One region of the Streptomyces sp. L2 genome, then DNA from elsewhere that is predicted to be linked to it. Evidence: riboswitches for the same ligand, from Rfam matches in the RefSeq annotation. Region 1 holds a riboswitch; the other holds the start of a gene.
The links. Region 1 has a riboswitch for cobalamin ahead of DBP14_RS15945 (HoxN/HupN/NixA family nickel/cobalt transporter). Riboswitches for the same ligand answer to the same signal wherever they lie in the genome.
Positions count from the first base shown of each region.

Region 1 (7,374 bases):
TCAGCGTCTCGCCCTGGAGCAGCTTGCGGCGCAGGCGCAGGGCGGTGCGGTACAGCTCCAGCGTGGAGCCCTCGGTACCGGCCTGTGCCTCGACGGCGTACGACGCGAACGACGCCGGCTGCGGCAGCCAGGCGGCCCGGGCGCCGAAGCCGTACGACGGTCCGGTCGTCGTCCACGGCAGCGGCACCCGGCAGCCGTCGCGGCCCTTGCGGACGTGCCCGGTCTGCTCCCAGATGGGGTCCTGGAGGACCTCGGTGGGCAGGTCGGCGACCTCGGGCAGGCCGAGTTCCTCGCCCTGGTAGACGTACGACGATCCCGGCAGCGCCAGCATCAGCAGCGTGGCCGCGCGGGCCCGGCGCAGGCCGGCCTCCTGGTCGACGGCCGGTGCGTGGCCGCCGGACAGCAGCCAGGCGTCGGTGTCGGTGCCGGGCGGGAGCAGCAGGCGAGTGGCGTGCCGGACGACGTCGTGGTTGGACAGCACCCAGGTCGCCGAGGCGCCGGCGGCGCGGGCGGTGGCGAGGGAGCGGCCGATGACCTCGCGCAGTTCGTCCGCGTCCCAGCCGGCTTGCAGGTACTCGAAGTTGAAGGCCTGGCCGAGTTCGTCGGGGCGGGCGTACAGGGCGCGGCGGGCGTCCGGCACCCAGGCCTCGGCGACGGCGGTGCGTGGCGGGGTGTAGGCGTCGAAGACGCGGCGCCAGTCGCGGTAGATCTCGTGGACCTCGTCCCGGTCCCAGTGGGGGTGGGTGCCGGGCGGGACCCGGGGCAGGGCGTCCTCGCCGGTGACGCCGATGTCGCCGGTGTCGCGGAGTGGCTCCGTGAGGTCCTTGGCGAGGCCGTGGGCGACGTCGACGCGGAAGCCGTCCACGCCTCGGTCGGACCAGAAGCGGAGAGTGGTGCGGAAGTCGGCGCGGACCTCCTCGTTGTCCCAGTTGAGGTCGGGCTGCTCGGGGGCGAAGAGGTGGAGGTACCACTCGCCGTCGGGGACGCGGTGCCAGGCGGTGCCACCGAACACGGACTGCCAGTCAGTGGGCGGGAGTTCGCCGTGCGGGCCGCGGCCGGGGCGGAAGACGTAGCGGTCGCGGGCGGGGGAGCCGGGGGCGGAGCGCAGGGCCTCCTGGAACCAGGCGTGCTGGTGCGAGGTGTGGTTGGGGACGAGGTCGACGACGACCTTCAGGCCCAGGCGGTGGGCCTCGGCGGCGAGGGCGTCGAAGTCGTCCAGGGTTCCGAGGCGGGGGTCGACGTCGCGGTGGTCGGCGACGTCGTAGCCGCCGTCGGCGAGTTCGGAGGGGTAGAAGGGGCTGAGCCAGAGGGCGTCGACGCCGAGGGTGGCGAGGTGGTCGAGGTGGGCGGTGATGCCTTGGAGGTCGCCGAGTCCGTCGCCGTCGGCGTCGGCGAAGCTGCGGGGGTACACCTGGTAGATGACTGCCTGGCGCCACCAGTCGGGGTCGCGGGAGGAGAGGTCTGCCATACCTGGACTCTGTCCACATTGCCCGGAAAGGGAACACGGGGGTGGGGGGCGCGGGGACCAGTGGGCCGGGGTTGTGGTTGTGCGGCGGCGCTGCGGTGGTCCACTCAGGGGGCTCCGCCCCCCGAACCCCCCGACCTCGCCCACCCACCACCCGACTCGCTGGGTCGAGAAGTAGCCATCGAGGCCCGGCTCGGTGGGCGGATGGGGGCCCGGCGGTCGGCTCGGTGGGGCGGAAGGGGAGCTTGGCGGTCGACTCGGTGGGGCGGATGGGGGCCCGGCGGTCGACTCGGAGGGGCGGAAGGGGAACCCGGCGGTCGGCTCGGTGGGGCGGAAGGGGAGCTTGGCGGTCGGCTCGGTGGGGCGGAAGGGGAGCTTGGCGGTCGGCGGCCGGGCGGGGTCAGCAGTGTTGGAGTACCGCTGCCAGTTCCTCGTCGACCAGGCGGTAGCGGACCACGCGGCCCTCCTTTTCGCCTGTTACCGCGCCGGCGGCGCGGAGGAGGCGGAGGGCCTGGGAGACGGCGGGGTCGTTCATGCCCGTGGCGATGGCGAGGTCGGAGACGGCGAGCGGGCCCGTGCGGTGCAGGGCGAGCAGGAGGGCCAGCCGGTTGGGGTCGGCGAGCAGGGAGAAGCGGTCGGCCCAGGTGCGAACGTGACCCGCGTCGCCGATGGCGGCGATCGCCTCGCACACCCGGTGACCGTCGATGGTGCGACGGTCCGCTCGGTCGGCAGGCACGAGATGCATGCCGACATCTTCGCAGGCCGCGATGTGATCTTGAATACCTGCCCAGGTATGCAGCTATGCAGGCACCGGTCCGCACCTCTACCGTAGGCACGCCGTGGTGTTCGGGAAGTCGGTGACGGCCCCTCAGGGGTCCATGCCGACGCGGCCCTCGCCACTGTGATCGGGGAGTTCTCGTCCCGTCCGGCACCCGCCGGGCCACTGGTCGTACGACCGGGAAGGCAGGGACGGCGAACGCGCGACCCGTCAGCCAGGAGACCGGCCACGGCAGCTCACGAAGTGATCCACGAGGTGCTGGAGCGTGAACCGGATGACCCTGCCCGACCCTGCCCGCGGTACGGCCGTGAAGCCCAGTTCGACCGGACCGGACGCCCCCGGGCCGAACACCTTCAAGTGGCGGCGGGAGGACACCTACCGCACGGCGGGGCTGCTGGCCGTCATCGCCGCCCTGCACGTCGTCGCGTTCGGCGTGCTGTTCCTGCTGGTCGCCCCGCAGCACTACCAGGTCGGCCACGAGGTCTTCGGCATCGGCCTCGGCGTCACCGCCTACACCCTCGGCATGCGGCACGCCTTCGACGCCGATCACATCGCCGCGATCGACAACACCACCCGCAAGCTGATGGCCGACGGCAAGCGGCCGGTGTCGGTCGGCTTCTGGTTCGCGCTCGGCCACTCCAGCGTGGTCGTGCTGCTCGCCCTGCTGATCGCGGGCGGCACCTCGCTGGCCGGCAAGGTGACCGACGAGCACTCCACCACCCACCAGGTGCTCGGGTTCCTCGGTACGACGATCTCCGGCGGGTTCCTCTATCTCATCGCCGCGCTCAACCTGATCGCCCTGGTCGGCATCCTGCGCGTGTTCCGGGCGATGCGGGCGGGGACGTACGACGAGAAGGAACTCGAACAGCACCTGGACTCACGGGGGTTCATGAACCGGCTGCTGGGCCGGCTCACCAAGTCCGTGTCCCGGCCCGGCCAGATGTACCCGCTGGGCTTCCTGTTCGGCCTCGGCTTCGACACGGCCACCGAGGTCACGCTCATGGTGATGGCGGGCTCGGGCGCGGCGGCGGGACTGCCGTGGTACGCGGTGCTGTGCCTGCCGCTCCTCTTCGCGGCCGGCATGAGCCTGTTCGACACGCTGGACGGCACGTTCATGAACTTCGCCTACCAGTGGGCGTTCTCCAACCCCGTCCGCAAGGTGTTCTACAACCTCACCATCACCGGCCTGTCCATCGCGGTCGCCTTCTTCATCGGCACGATCGAACTGGTCGGCGTCCTGCACGACAAGTTCGCCCTCAGCGACACCGTCACCACCTGGATCGCGGGCCTGAACCTGGACAGCGTCGGCTACATCATCGTCGGCCTGTTCGTGGTCGTCTGGGCCCTCGCCCTCTCCTACTGGCGCCTCGCCCGCGTGGAGGACCGCTGGACCCTGGAGGCACCTGCGGCGTCCGAGTAGTGCAACCCCGGACGACCTGCGGAAACGTGACAGCACACTCGTTCGAGTGAAGTGTTCCGGATTACGCGGCGGGCTCTCCCGCTTACGCTGGGAGAGTCGCGCTGAGCGAAGGAGGTCTGTCATGGCGACGGCGGAGCCGATCATCATGCCCGGATACCAGGGCGAGGCCATCTACGGCCCGTACGACGACCCTGACGGCGACAGCGACGCGGACGGCGACGAGCCCGAGACCCCGGGCGCGAGCGTGGAGCAGGCCTTCGAGCTCTTCAGTGCGGTGGCCCCGAGGGGCTGGCGCGTGGAGCAGATCGAAGGGGAGATCTACGTGACGCCACCGGCCAACGGGGAGCACGAGGAAATCGTGTCCGAACTAAGTGGACAGGTCCGGGATCACGACAAGGGCGTCGGCCGCTACACCGGCGTCGGGCTCAACATCCCCGGCGCCTCGAAGACCGGCCATGTGATCCCCGATCTGGTCATCGCTCCCAAGGGCAGCTTCCACGACCAGGAGGAGTGGCACGAGCCGGCCGGGGTCGTTCTCGTCGCGGAGGTGACGTCCGACGGTACCGCCGAGCGGGACCGCGAGAAGAAGATCGTCGGGTACGCGCGGGCCGGCATCCCCCTCTACCTGCTGATCGACCGCGAGAAGGCGGAGGTGACCGTCCACTCCGAGCCGTCCGGGGACGCGTACACCAAGAGCCCCTCGTACAAGCTGGGCCTTGCCGTTCCGCTCCCCGCGCCCCTCGGGTTCGAGCTGGACACGGCCGAGTTCTGAACCGGGGCGGACGAGCGGTCCCCGGGGCCCTGAACCGTGGCCGGCGGCGATTCCGCCGCGTGGGCCGGGATCGCGTTGCCCGCGGTGATCAGGGCGGCGATGGTGAGGACGGCGGCGGCGACGCTTCGGGCGGTGGGGGTCGTGCTCAGGGCGCGGAGCCGCGAGTGGGGGGGCGCGCTTGTGTGTTCGGGCACGGGGACCTCGCAACAACAGCGGTGGGGGGTCGGTCGGGCAGGGTCGGAGTGCCGTTCAAACTAGGGACGGACGACTCGATCGGCAAGAGGCGCAAGGGAGTTCAGACCTGGACCCGGCCCTGCTTGCGTACGTCGGCCAGGCGCAGCGCGCCCAGTTGCACGGCCGCCTGAGTGGCGTCGTTCGGTACGTCGCCCAGACCGCCGTTGGTGAGGGCGAAGGCGTCCGTGCCGACCCGGACGGCGGCCACGTCCATCGTCAGGAGCAGCTGGTCCCCGTCGCGGGTGAGGGCGGCGAGAGTGATGTGCAGGCCCTGGCGTACGTCCCCGACGTCGGGCAGCGGGGCGTCGGTGACCTGGATGTCCTCCAGGGTGCCGGTCTCCGTGGTGGCCGTGAACCGGGCGCACTGCGACGGCATGCCGCCGAGCCAGGCCAGCGCCCCGTCGACGTCCGCCGGCCGGCGTGCACCGATCTGGAAGCGGATCTGGGCGCCGGTGTCGGTGTCGTCGAGGCCGACGGCGACGCGCGGCGGACCGCCGAGGAGTTCGTCGTCGTAGAGGGCGTCGAGCAGGCGCTGGCAGTCCCCGGCCGAGGTGCTCGCCTTCAGCAGACCGTCCCGCCAGGTGGCCGCCCCGCGCGTGGCGGTCCAGGGCGGGCCCAGGTCGGTCTCCGTGATGAGCGCCTCGCGGGCCTGCGTGTCGCTGAGCGTGGAGCCGTCGGCCCGGTTCGGCGCCTTCGCGGTGGGCGTCGGCCGGTCGATCGTGGGGGTCGGCGTCGGCGCGGTCGCCGGGTGTTCGAGGCCGAGGGTGGCGCAGCCGGAGAGAGTGACCAGACCGACGGCCAGGAAAAGGGCACGGCGGGATATCGCGGCAGGGGTCATCGGGGTGCCTCCTGGTCGGGGTTCGGGCCGGTGGGGGGGGGAGAGGCCGCCTTCCCCCACGGCACCATCGCGGGGCCGACTCCACCAGCGCTCCGGTCCGTACGAGTGAGCAATCGCGTAGGGGGGGCGCGGCGGCTTGTCACGGTCGTCGTACGCAGCGCGCGACCGGGGTCCTGAGACGACTGGGGCCGTGAGACCGCGCGGCCCTTCGGTGTGGGCTCTAGGGTCGGTCCCGACGGAAGGAGTCCGCTGTGACCGACCGGCCCGGCATCCCCGTGATCATCGACTGCGACACCGGGGTCGACGATGCCCTGGCCCTGCTGTTCGCCGTACGCCACCCGGGGCTGGACCTGCGCGCGGTGACCTGTGTCGCCGGGAACACGGACGTCGACGGGGTGGTCCGCAACACGCTGACCGTGCTGGAGCGGGCCGGCGCGCCGGACATCCCGGTGGCCCGGGGTGCCGAGCGGCCGCTGATCGAGCCCGCCCGCTCGGCCCGGCACGTGCACGGCCACGACGGCATGGGCGACCTGGGCCTGCCCGCGCCGACCCGCGCCCCGGCCGCCGTGGACGCGGTCACGCTGCTGCACCGCGAGATCCTGGCCAGCCCTCGCCCGGTCACCCTGATCCCGACCGCGCCGCTCACCAACATCGCCCTGCTGCTGCGCACCCACCCGGAGGTGACCCGCAACATCGAGCGGATCGTCTTCATGGGCGGCGCCGTCGCGACGGGCAACGCGACGCCGGTCGCCGAGTTCAACGTGTGGCACGACCCGGAGGCGGCGGCGATCCTCCTCACCGCCGGGGTGCCGATCACCATGTACGGCCTGGACGTGTTCATGCGGGTCGTCGTCCCCGGCACGGACGTGCACCGCTTGCGCGCGAGCACCGACCCCGGCACCCGGCTGGCCGGCGACCTCCTCGCCCACCGGCCGACCTCCCAGGGCGGCCCCACGGAGGCCGAGGAGGCGGGCGGCCTCGGCGACGCGGGCGCGGTCTGCGCCGTGGCCGACCCGGCGGGCCTGACCACCCGCCGCCTCCCGGTCGAGGTGTCCCTCGCCCCCGGACCCACCCGGGGCCAGACCGTCGTGGACCGCCGCCCGCGCCCCGGCGAGGCCGAGATCCACGAGGGTGCCCGCATGCAGACCCTGGTGGACGTGGGCCTGGAGGTGGACGTGGACCGCTACGTCGGCCTGTACCTGGAGACGGTCGAGCGGCCCTGAGCCCGTCCGGCGGCCCGCGACGCCGTCGGCGTCACTGGGTCTGGAGCTGCCGCAGGTGCTGCTGGACGTTCTCCAGGGCGCCCTCGCGCCGGCCCGGGACCCGCAGGCGCAACTGGGCCAGCACGGGCCCGAGTTCACGGGCGCGGGCGGGGTCCTCGATGCGGCCCCACTGGTGGTGGGCGCGGTCCACGGCCGCCTCCACGGCGGGCGCGTCCACCGGCTGCCCGGCGCCCAGCCGCGTCCCGGCGACGGTCAGCCAGGCCCGGCAGCTGCCCGCCGCGTCCCCCGCGAACATCGCGAGGTCGGCGCGCACTTCGGCCCAGTGCAGGGCGTCCTCGGAGGCGGGACCGTGCGCGCGTGCGGCGGTCTGCTCCCAGCGCCCGGCCAGCGCGTCGGCCTCGGCGTACCGGCCGGCCCGGACCGCCGCGCTGATGGCCGCGTGCGGGTCACCACTGTGCGCGGCCCGCGCGCCGAGCAGGATGTTCGTCGCCGCCTCGTCCCCGAGCCGGGCCACGGCCTGCTGGTGCAACTGCTCCGAGGGCGGCCGGTGCCCGCTGCGCAGCAGCGTCGCCACGGCCTTCATGTACGACGGCTCCGCCAGCCCGCGCCGGCCGGAGGGCGGGGCGATCCGGCCGTAGACGGCG
Region 1 covers NZ_QBDT01000001.1:3,651,674-3,659,047, forward strand. The annotation lists gene DBP14_RS15935 (glycoside hydrolase family 13 protein) at 1-1,468, opposite strand, end outside; gene DBP14_RS15940 (metalloregulator ArsR/SmtB family transcription factor) at 1,866-2,210, opposite strand; cobalamin riboswitch at 2,289-2,489, shown strand; gene DBP14_RS15945 (HoxN/HupN/NixA family nickel/cobalt transporter) at 2,518-3,663, shown strand; gene DBP14_RS15950 (Uma2 family endonuclease) at 3,785-4,435, shown strand; gene DBP14_RS15955 (hypothetical protein) at 4,731-5,507, opposite strand; gene DBP14_RS15960 (nucleoside hydrolase) at 5,759-6,730, shown strand; gene DBP14_RS15965 (hypothetical protein) at 6,762-7,374, opposite strand, start outside.

Region 2 (7,374 bases), 2.6 Mb from region 1:
GGAGAGCCGGGGCAGGCCCTCGCCTTCGCCCGGAAGGCGTTCGCCGGAGCCCCCGACGGCCACCGTCTGGGCTGTGTCATCGCCGTCGCCCACATCGAGGACTGGATGGAGTCGGACGACACGGACTGCCTCAAGCATCCGGTTGTCCGGGCCGAGCTGAGCGAGGCCGCCGAGCGCAGCATCCTGTATCCCGCCCACCAGCGCCGCCCGGGCTGGCAGCACGACTTCAACACGTTCGCGGTGGCGCTGTCGCTGGCCGGCGAGAACGTCGTGTGCCCGCGCGTCCTCCGCGAGCTGAAGGGCGCCTACACCCCGGACGCCTGGCGGTACGTGGCGAACGCGGAGAAGCGGTACGCCTACCTCGCACGCCACGCCTGAGCCGTCACCCCGCCACCGGCACCGAGCGGCGCACCCTTCTGCCACTCCCCGACCACTCACCCCGGACTGCCCGATGACTCTGCCCGACACCGCCCCGACCTCGGCCCCCGGCGCCGACCGCACCTTCCAGGTGGACCTGCGCGGCCTCGTCGACCTCCTCTCCCACCACCTCTACTCCAGCCCCCGCGTCTACCTGCGCGAACTGATGCAGAACGCGGTCGACGCGCTCACCGCCCGGCACGCCCTCGAACCCGCCGCCCCCGCCGACGCGTTCGGTATCCGGCTGTACGCCGACAACGCGGTGGTCCGTGTCGAGGACGACGGAATCGGCCTCACCGAGGCCGATGTGCACACCTTCCTCGCCACGATCGGCCGCAGCAGCAAACGTGCCGAGCAAGTGGCGGAGCAGCGCGCCGACTTCATCGGCCAGTTCGGCATCGGCCTGCTCTCCTGCTTCCTCGTCGCCGACGAGATCCACGTCGTGAGCCGCTCCGCCCGCACCCCCGACGCCCCCGCCGTCGAGTGGCGCGGCCGCGGCGACGGCAGCTACACCGTCCGCACCCTGCCCGCCTCCGCCCGCCCCCGCCCCGGCACCACCGTCACGCTCACGCCCCGCGCCGACGCCGGCGAGTGGACGCGCCCGGCCCAGGTGCACGCGCTGGCCCGGCACTTCGGCTCCCTGCTGCGCCACCCGGTGACCTTCACCGACCACAGCGCGGGCACCGGCACGTCCGTCAACCCCGAGCCCGCACCCTGGGCGCGTACGTACCCCACCCCAGGAGCCCGCTCCCGCGCGCTCGCCGCGTACGGCGAGGACGTTTTCGGCTTCACCCCGCTGGACACCATCGAGCTGGACCTCCCGGCCGTGGGCCTCAAGGGCATCGCCTGCGTGCTGCCCGAGACGGTACCGGCCGGCCGGCGCCACGGGCACCGTGTGCACGTCAAGGGCATGCTGCTGTCCGAGCAGGCAGAGGAGATCCTGCCCGAGTGGGCGTTCTTCGTCCGCTGCGTCGTCGACGCCGAGAGCCTGCGCCCGACGGCGTCCCGCGAGTCCCTGTACGAGGACGACACCCTCGCCGCCGTCCGCGACGCCCTCGCCGAGCGGCTGCGCGCGTGGATCGCCCGTACCGCCGCCAGCGACCCGGACCTGCTCGCCCGATTCCTGCACGCCCACCACCTGGCCGTGAAGTCCCTCGCCGTGCACGACGACGAGATCCTGCGGATGCTGCTGCCCTGGCTGCCGTTCGAGACCACCGACGGGCACTGCACCCTCGACGAGTTCGCCCGCACCCACCGCACCGTGCTCGTCACCTCCAGCGTGGAGGAGTTCCGGCAGGTCGCCGCGATCGCCTCGGCCGCCGGGCTCGGCGTCGTCAACGGCGGCTACACCTACGACCGCGAACTGGTCCACCGGCTCCCGGAGATCAGGCCCGAGGCGACCGTCGCCGACCTCGACCCGGCCACCCTCACCGCGCACCTCGACCCCGTCGACCGGGAGACGGAACTGGCCGCCGCGGCCTACCTCGCCCGGGCCCGCGACGCGCTCGCCGTCTTCGACTGCGACGTCGCGCTGCGCACCTTCCAGCCCGCCTCCGCACCCGCCCTCCTGGTCGACAGCCGCGAGGCCCGGCACGAGCGCACCCGCTCCCAGCTCGCCCGCGAGCAGGAGGGCGGCCTCTGGGGCGACATCCTCGGCGCCCTCCGCCAGGAGGCCCCCCGCGCCCAGCTGATCCTCAACCGGCTCAACCCGCTGGTCCGCACCGCCGTCGCCATCGACGAGCCCGAACTGGCCCGGACCAGCGCCGAAGCCCTCTACGGGCAGGCGGCGCTGCTGTCGCGGCGCCCCCTCCGGCCCGCCGAGTCGAGCCTCATCAACCGCTCCTTCCTCGACCTCCTCGCCCACGCCCTCCGCAAGGACAGCTGACGATGCCGACCGCACCCCATCCCCAGACCACCGACGAGCTGTACCAGGCGCTCCAGGAGAACGACCGGCGCCCCTACGGCCGTACCCGCACCGTCACCGCCGAGGAACTCGCCGAGGCCGCCGAGCAGTTCGCCGAGCCCCGCCCGCTCGTGCACGCCCTCCTCGAACTGCAGGAGGCGTACACCTACGGCTCCGAACCACGTAAGTCACCCGTCGTCTTCGCCCGGCTGCTCACCCTCTTCGACGAGCAGCCCGACGTCTTCGACGAGCGGCTGCGCCACACCCTGTTCTGGCGGTTCAAGTGGGTCGCCAACGCCCTGCGCGCGCTGCCCGAGATCCCGCTGGCCAGCCTGCGCCAGTGGCTGACGGAGATGCGTGACCGCTACGAGAAGGCCGGCCTCGGCCTCCAGCCCTACTACGGGCAGGCGTACCAGCTCGCCGCCCACGTGGGCGAGGACACCGCCCTCGCCTACGAGCTGTGGGCGGGCCGCGCCCGCACCCGGCTCAGCGACTGCGAGGCCTGCGAGACCTGCGAACGCGCCCTTCACCACCTCGCGGCCGGCGACGACCGGCGGGCGCTGGCCGCCTGGGAGCCCGTCCTGGCCGGCAAGGAGTCCTGCCAGGAGGAACCCGCCCGCTCCGTGTCGTACGCGCTGCTGCCCCTGCTGCGCACCGGCCGCGCCGACCGCGCCCGCGAACTGCACCTGGCCGGCTACCGCGCCTGCCGCCGCAACCCCTCGATGCCCGGAGAGGTGGGCCGGCACCTGGAGTTCTGCGCGCTGACCGGCAACGAGGCACGCGGTCTGGAACTGCTCGCCGAGAACCGCAACCTGTTCGAGGAGGTCGACTCGCCGCGCGACCTGCTCGACTTCCTCACCGGCGTCGAGGTCCTCCTCCAGCGCGTCGAAACCCTCGGCCACGGCGCGCTGCCCGCCGCCGGATACCCGGGCCGCGCCTGGACGGTGGCCGCCCTGCGCGCCGAGGTGCGCGGCCGCGCCGACGACCTCGCCGCCCGTTTCGACGCCCGCAACGGCACCACCGCACACGCCGACCGCCGCCGGGACCGCCTCGACCGTGCCCCGCTCCTGGACACCCTCGAACTGACCCTGCGCACCCGCGCCCTCGACGACGTCACCCCGGACGTCACGGCCGCACCGGTCGCCGCGCCCACCGCCCGCGCGGCAGCCGCCGTACCCGAGGCACTGCCCGAACTCGTCCTCCGGGCCCGCGCCCTGGACGCCGAGGGACATCCGGACGCCACGGCCTGCTGGGCGCGGCTGCGCACGCTCCTCGCCGCCGCCGACTACACCCACCCCGACGACCCGGCCGTCGGCCCGCTCGCCCGGCTCCGCGCGGACCTGCTGGCCGACGAGGCGAGCCGGGCCGGCGAGAAGGACGAGTTCGCCGCGGCGGCGGACCTCCAGGAGCAGGCCGCCGCCCTGTACGACGAGACCGGCGCGGCCGGTGACGCGGCGGTCGCCCGCGCCTGCGCCGCCTTCGCCGCCGCCGAGCTCACCGGGCAGGGCCCCGGCACGGCCGAGGAGCAGGCCGCAGCGCTCACCGAGGCCCACGCGGCTGTCACCCGCCTCCAAGAGGAGACGCCGGACCTGGCCCCGTACCAGGAGGCCCGGCTGCTGCGGCTCCGGGCGACCGCGCTCGGCCTGCGCCTGCAGACCACGCGGAGCGAGGAGCACATCGCGCCGGCCCGCGCCGAGGTAGACGCGCTGCACGCGTTCGCCACCCGGCACGCCATAGCCGGACAGATCTCCGGCGCCCTGATGCTGCGGGCCGGCACGCACGCCATCTCCGGCGACCTGCCCGCCGCCGTCACCGAGATCGACGCACTCCTCGACCGGCTCAGGGCCGACGGCCCCGCCTGGCACCTGCCCCGCACCCTCGGACTGCGCGCCCGCTTCCGGCTCGGCCTCCGCGACGCCGAGGCCGCCCACGCCGACCTGACCGAGAGCCTCCGCCTCGCCGCCGACTGGCCGGCCGACGCCGTCGGCACCGCCCGCCTCCACGGCGACCTGGCCGAGACCGCCATGCGCCTGGGCCGCCCCGACGAGGCACTGCGCCACCTGACGCGCTCGGCCGAACTGGGCCTGCGCCACGGCAGCCGTACGGAGGCGTTCTGCGCCTACAGCAACGCGGCCCAGCTCACTCTCGACCTCGGCCGCGTCGAGGACTGCATCGCGCTGCTCGACTCCCTCCTCGCCGAACCCGACGTCACCGCGGGAGAACTGGACGACCGACTCGTCGCCCAACTGCGCCTGACCCGCGCCCGCGCCCTGCACGAGGGCGAGGACCTGAAGGCCGCCACCGCGGAGTTCGTCGCCCTCGCGGCCGAGTCGGCCGCCTGGGCCGACGACCCCGGTAGCCATGCCATGATCGCCGCGGAGACGGCCGTACTCCTCGGCGAATCAGGCGAGTTCGACCGGGCCCGCGAGGCCGCCGACCAGGCCCTCGCCGCCCACGCCGAGGCCCCGCGCTACGAGCAGCTCAGCAGCTGCCTGCGGGAACTCGCCCGCCTCCAGGCTCAGCGGGAGGGCGCCGACGGCCTCACCCACGCCCTCGCGTACCTCGCCCACGCAGGCCGGGTCGCCGACGAGGCCCGCGAGGCCGGCTATGAGCCCCGCGGCCGCTCCCTGGACACCGCGCTGGCCTACGAGCACGGTCGGGTCAACGCCTACGCCGGCGCCTACGACGACGCCCTCACCGCCCTGGACAAGGCCCTCACCCTGCTCGGCGAGCCCGGACCGGACGAGGAGCGGGCCGGCGAGTGGGCCGAGTGCGTCCGCCTCGCCGGCGCGGTCGAGGGCGTCTACCTGGAACGCCCGGCCCCCGCCCTCACCCGCCTCGACGCGGCCATCTCCCACCTGACCGCCCTCGGCTACACGGAGGAGACCGAACCGCTGACCTCCCTGGCGGCGCGCCTGCGCGACGAGGAGTGAGGGCGCCGGCCGTCAGACACGGCCGGGCGGAGCCGCTGAACGGGCCGGGCCGGCGGCCAAGTTGGGCGGGCGGAGCCGCCGTACCGGCTGGCCCGGCGGCTAAGTTGGGCGGGCGGGGCGGCTGAATCGGCTGGGCGGGGCCGCTGAACCGGCCGGTCTGAGCCCGCGAGCCGGCCGATCGGAGTCCGCGAGCCGGCCGGGCGCTGAACCAGTCGGCCGGATCCCGTGAACCGGCTGGGCGGGGCCGCTGAACCGGCCGGTCTGAGCCCGCGAGCCGGCCGATCGGAGTCCGCGAGCCGGCCGGGCGCTGAACCAGTCGGCCGGATCCCGTGAACCGGCTGGCCGGCGGCCGCGGACCGGCCGGGCGCAACCGGCGAGCCGGCCGGTCAGAGCCCGCGAGCCGGCCGGCCGCAGTCCGCGAGTCGGCTGGCCGGAGTCCGCGAGCCGGCAGGGCGAGCCGCTGAACCGGCCGGCCGGAGTCCGCGAACCAGCCGGCCGAACCGTCCGGTACACCGTCCGAACCGTCCGGTACACCGGCCGAAGCATCCCGTGCACCGGCCGAACCGACCCGTGCACCGGCCGGATGAGGGGCTCGCTCCCTCCCGATGAGATGATGACCGGTGACAACAGGCGACGGCGGTCCGAGGAAGCCGGTGGGAATCCGGCGCGGTCCCGCCACTGTGACCGGTGAGCGAGTTCCGGCAGGCCACCGCCCCGACCGGGGTGGGAAGGCGGGGCGAGCGGCGACCCGGGAGCCAGGAGACTCACGCGGTCGCCTCCTCGACCGACCCCGGGGCGGATCTCCCCGGGAGGGGAGTGGTGTGCCGTGCCGGAGAAGCCGTGGGAAGAGCCGCCGGGCGGGGCCGCGGTGGTGGATGAACCGGTGCCGTGCCGGGTCGTCGTGTGCCGGGACTGCTGCTGCGGGAGCCCCAAGGTGACCGGGGTGGACCACGCCGCTCAGACCGCGCGGCTGCGGGCGGCGGTGCCGGTGCGCGTCTCCGACTGCCTCGACGTGTGCGACCAGGCCAACGTCATGGTCGTACAGCCTTCCGCGAGGGGCCGGGCCGCCGGCGCGCGGCCGGTCTGGCTCGGTCTCGTCAACGACGCGGACGCGACCGAGGACATCGTCGCCTGGGTGCGGGCCGGCGGCCCGGGCGTGGCACCCCTGCCGGACATCCTCGACCTGTACGCCTTCACCCCGCCGCGCCGCACGGTGAACCCCTGAGGCTCACGCGACTGCCCGCGCGTCCACCAGACCCTGGAAGGAACCGACGAGATCATGCGTGTCATCGTGGCCCGGAACCTGACGGAGGTGTCGTGATGAGCGCCGCCGGGGAACCCGTCCTGCTCCGCACCACCGGCCGGGTCGCCCGCATCACCCTCAACCGGCCCAGGGCCCTCAACGCCCTCGACCACGAGATGGTCCGACGCGTCGACGCGGCGCTGACCGCGTGGGAACACGACCCGGCCGTGGAGGCCGTGGTCGTCACGGGTGCGGGGGAGCGCGGCCTGTGCGCGGGCGGCGACATCCGTGCCGTGCACGACGACGCCCGCGACGGCGACGGCGCCGCCTCGGCGGCGTTCTGGCGCGACGAGTACCGCCTCAACGCCCGCATCGCCCGCTACCCCAAGCCGTACGTGGCCGTCATGGACGGGATCGTGATGGGCGGCGGGGTCGGCATCTCCGCGCACGGCGACGTCCGGGTCGTCACCGAACGGTCGCGGATCGCCATGCCGGAAACCGGCATCGGCTTCGTCCCGGACGTCGGCGGCACCCACCTGCTCGCCCTGGCCCCCGGCGAACTGGGCACGCACCTGGCGCTGACCGGCGCGCGGATCGGCGCCGCCGACGCCCTGCTCTGCGGTCTCGCCGACCACTACCTGCCGTCCACCGCCCTGGACGCCTTCCTGGACGACCTCGCCGACCGTCCCGTACCCGACGCACTGGCCGGCCACGTGCAGCCGCCGCCGCGAGGGGAGTTGGCGGACCGGCGCGAGTGGATCGACGCCTGCTACGCCGCCGGCACGGTCGAGGAGATCGTCGGCCGGCTCCTCGCGTACGACGACCCGGCCGCCAAGGAAGCCGCCGAAACCCTGCTCACCCGCTCACCCACGTCCCTC
Region 2 covers NZ_QBDT01000001.1:1,101,648-1,109,021, reverse strand. The annotation lists gene DBP14_RS04770 (hypothetical protein) at 1-378, shown strand, start outside; gene DBP14_RS04765 (HSP90 family protein) at 452-2,302, shown strand; gene DBP14_RS04760 (hypothetical protein) at 2,305-5,253, shown strand; cobalamin riboswitch at 5,897-6,019, shown strand; gene DBP14_RS04755 ((2Fe-2S) ferredoxin domain-containing protein) at 6,137-6,478, shown strand; gene DBP14_RS04750 (enoyl-CoA hydratase/isomerase family protein) at 6,574-7,374, shown strand, end outside.
Region 2: linked by a shared signal. The riboswitch ahead of DBP14_RS04755 ((2Fe-2S) ferredoxin domain-containing protein) and the one ahead of DBP14_RS15945 (HoxN/HupN/NixA family nickel/cobalt transporter) in region 1 are both predicted to bind cobalamin.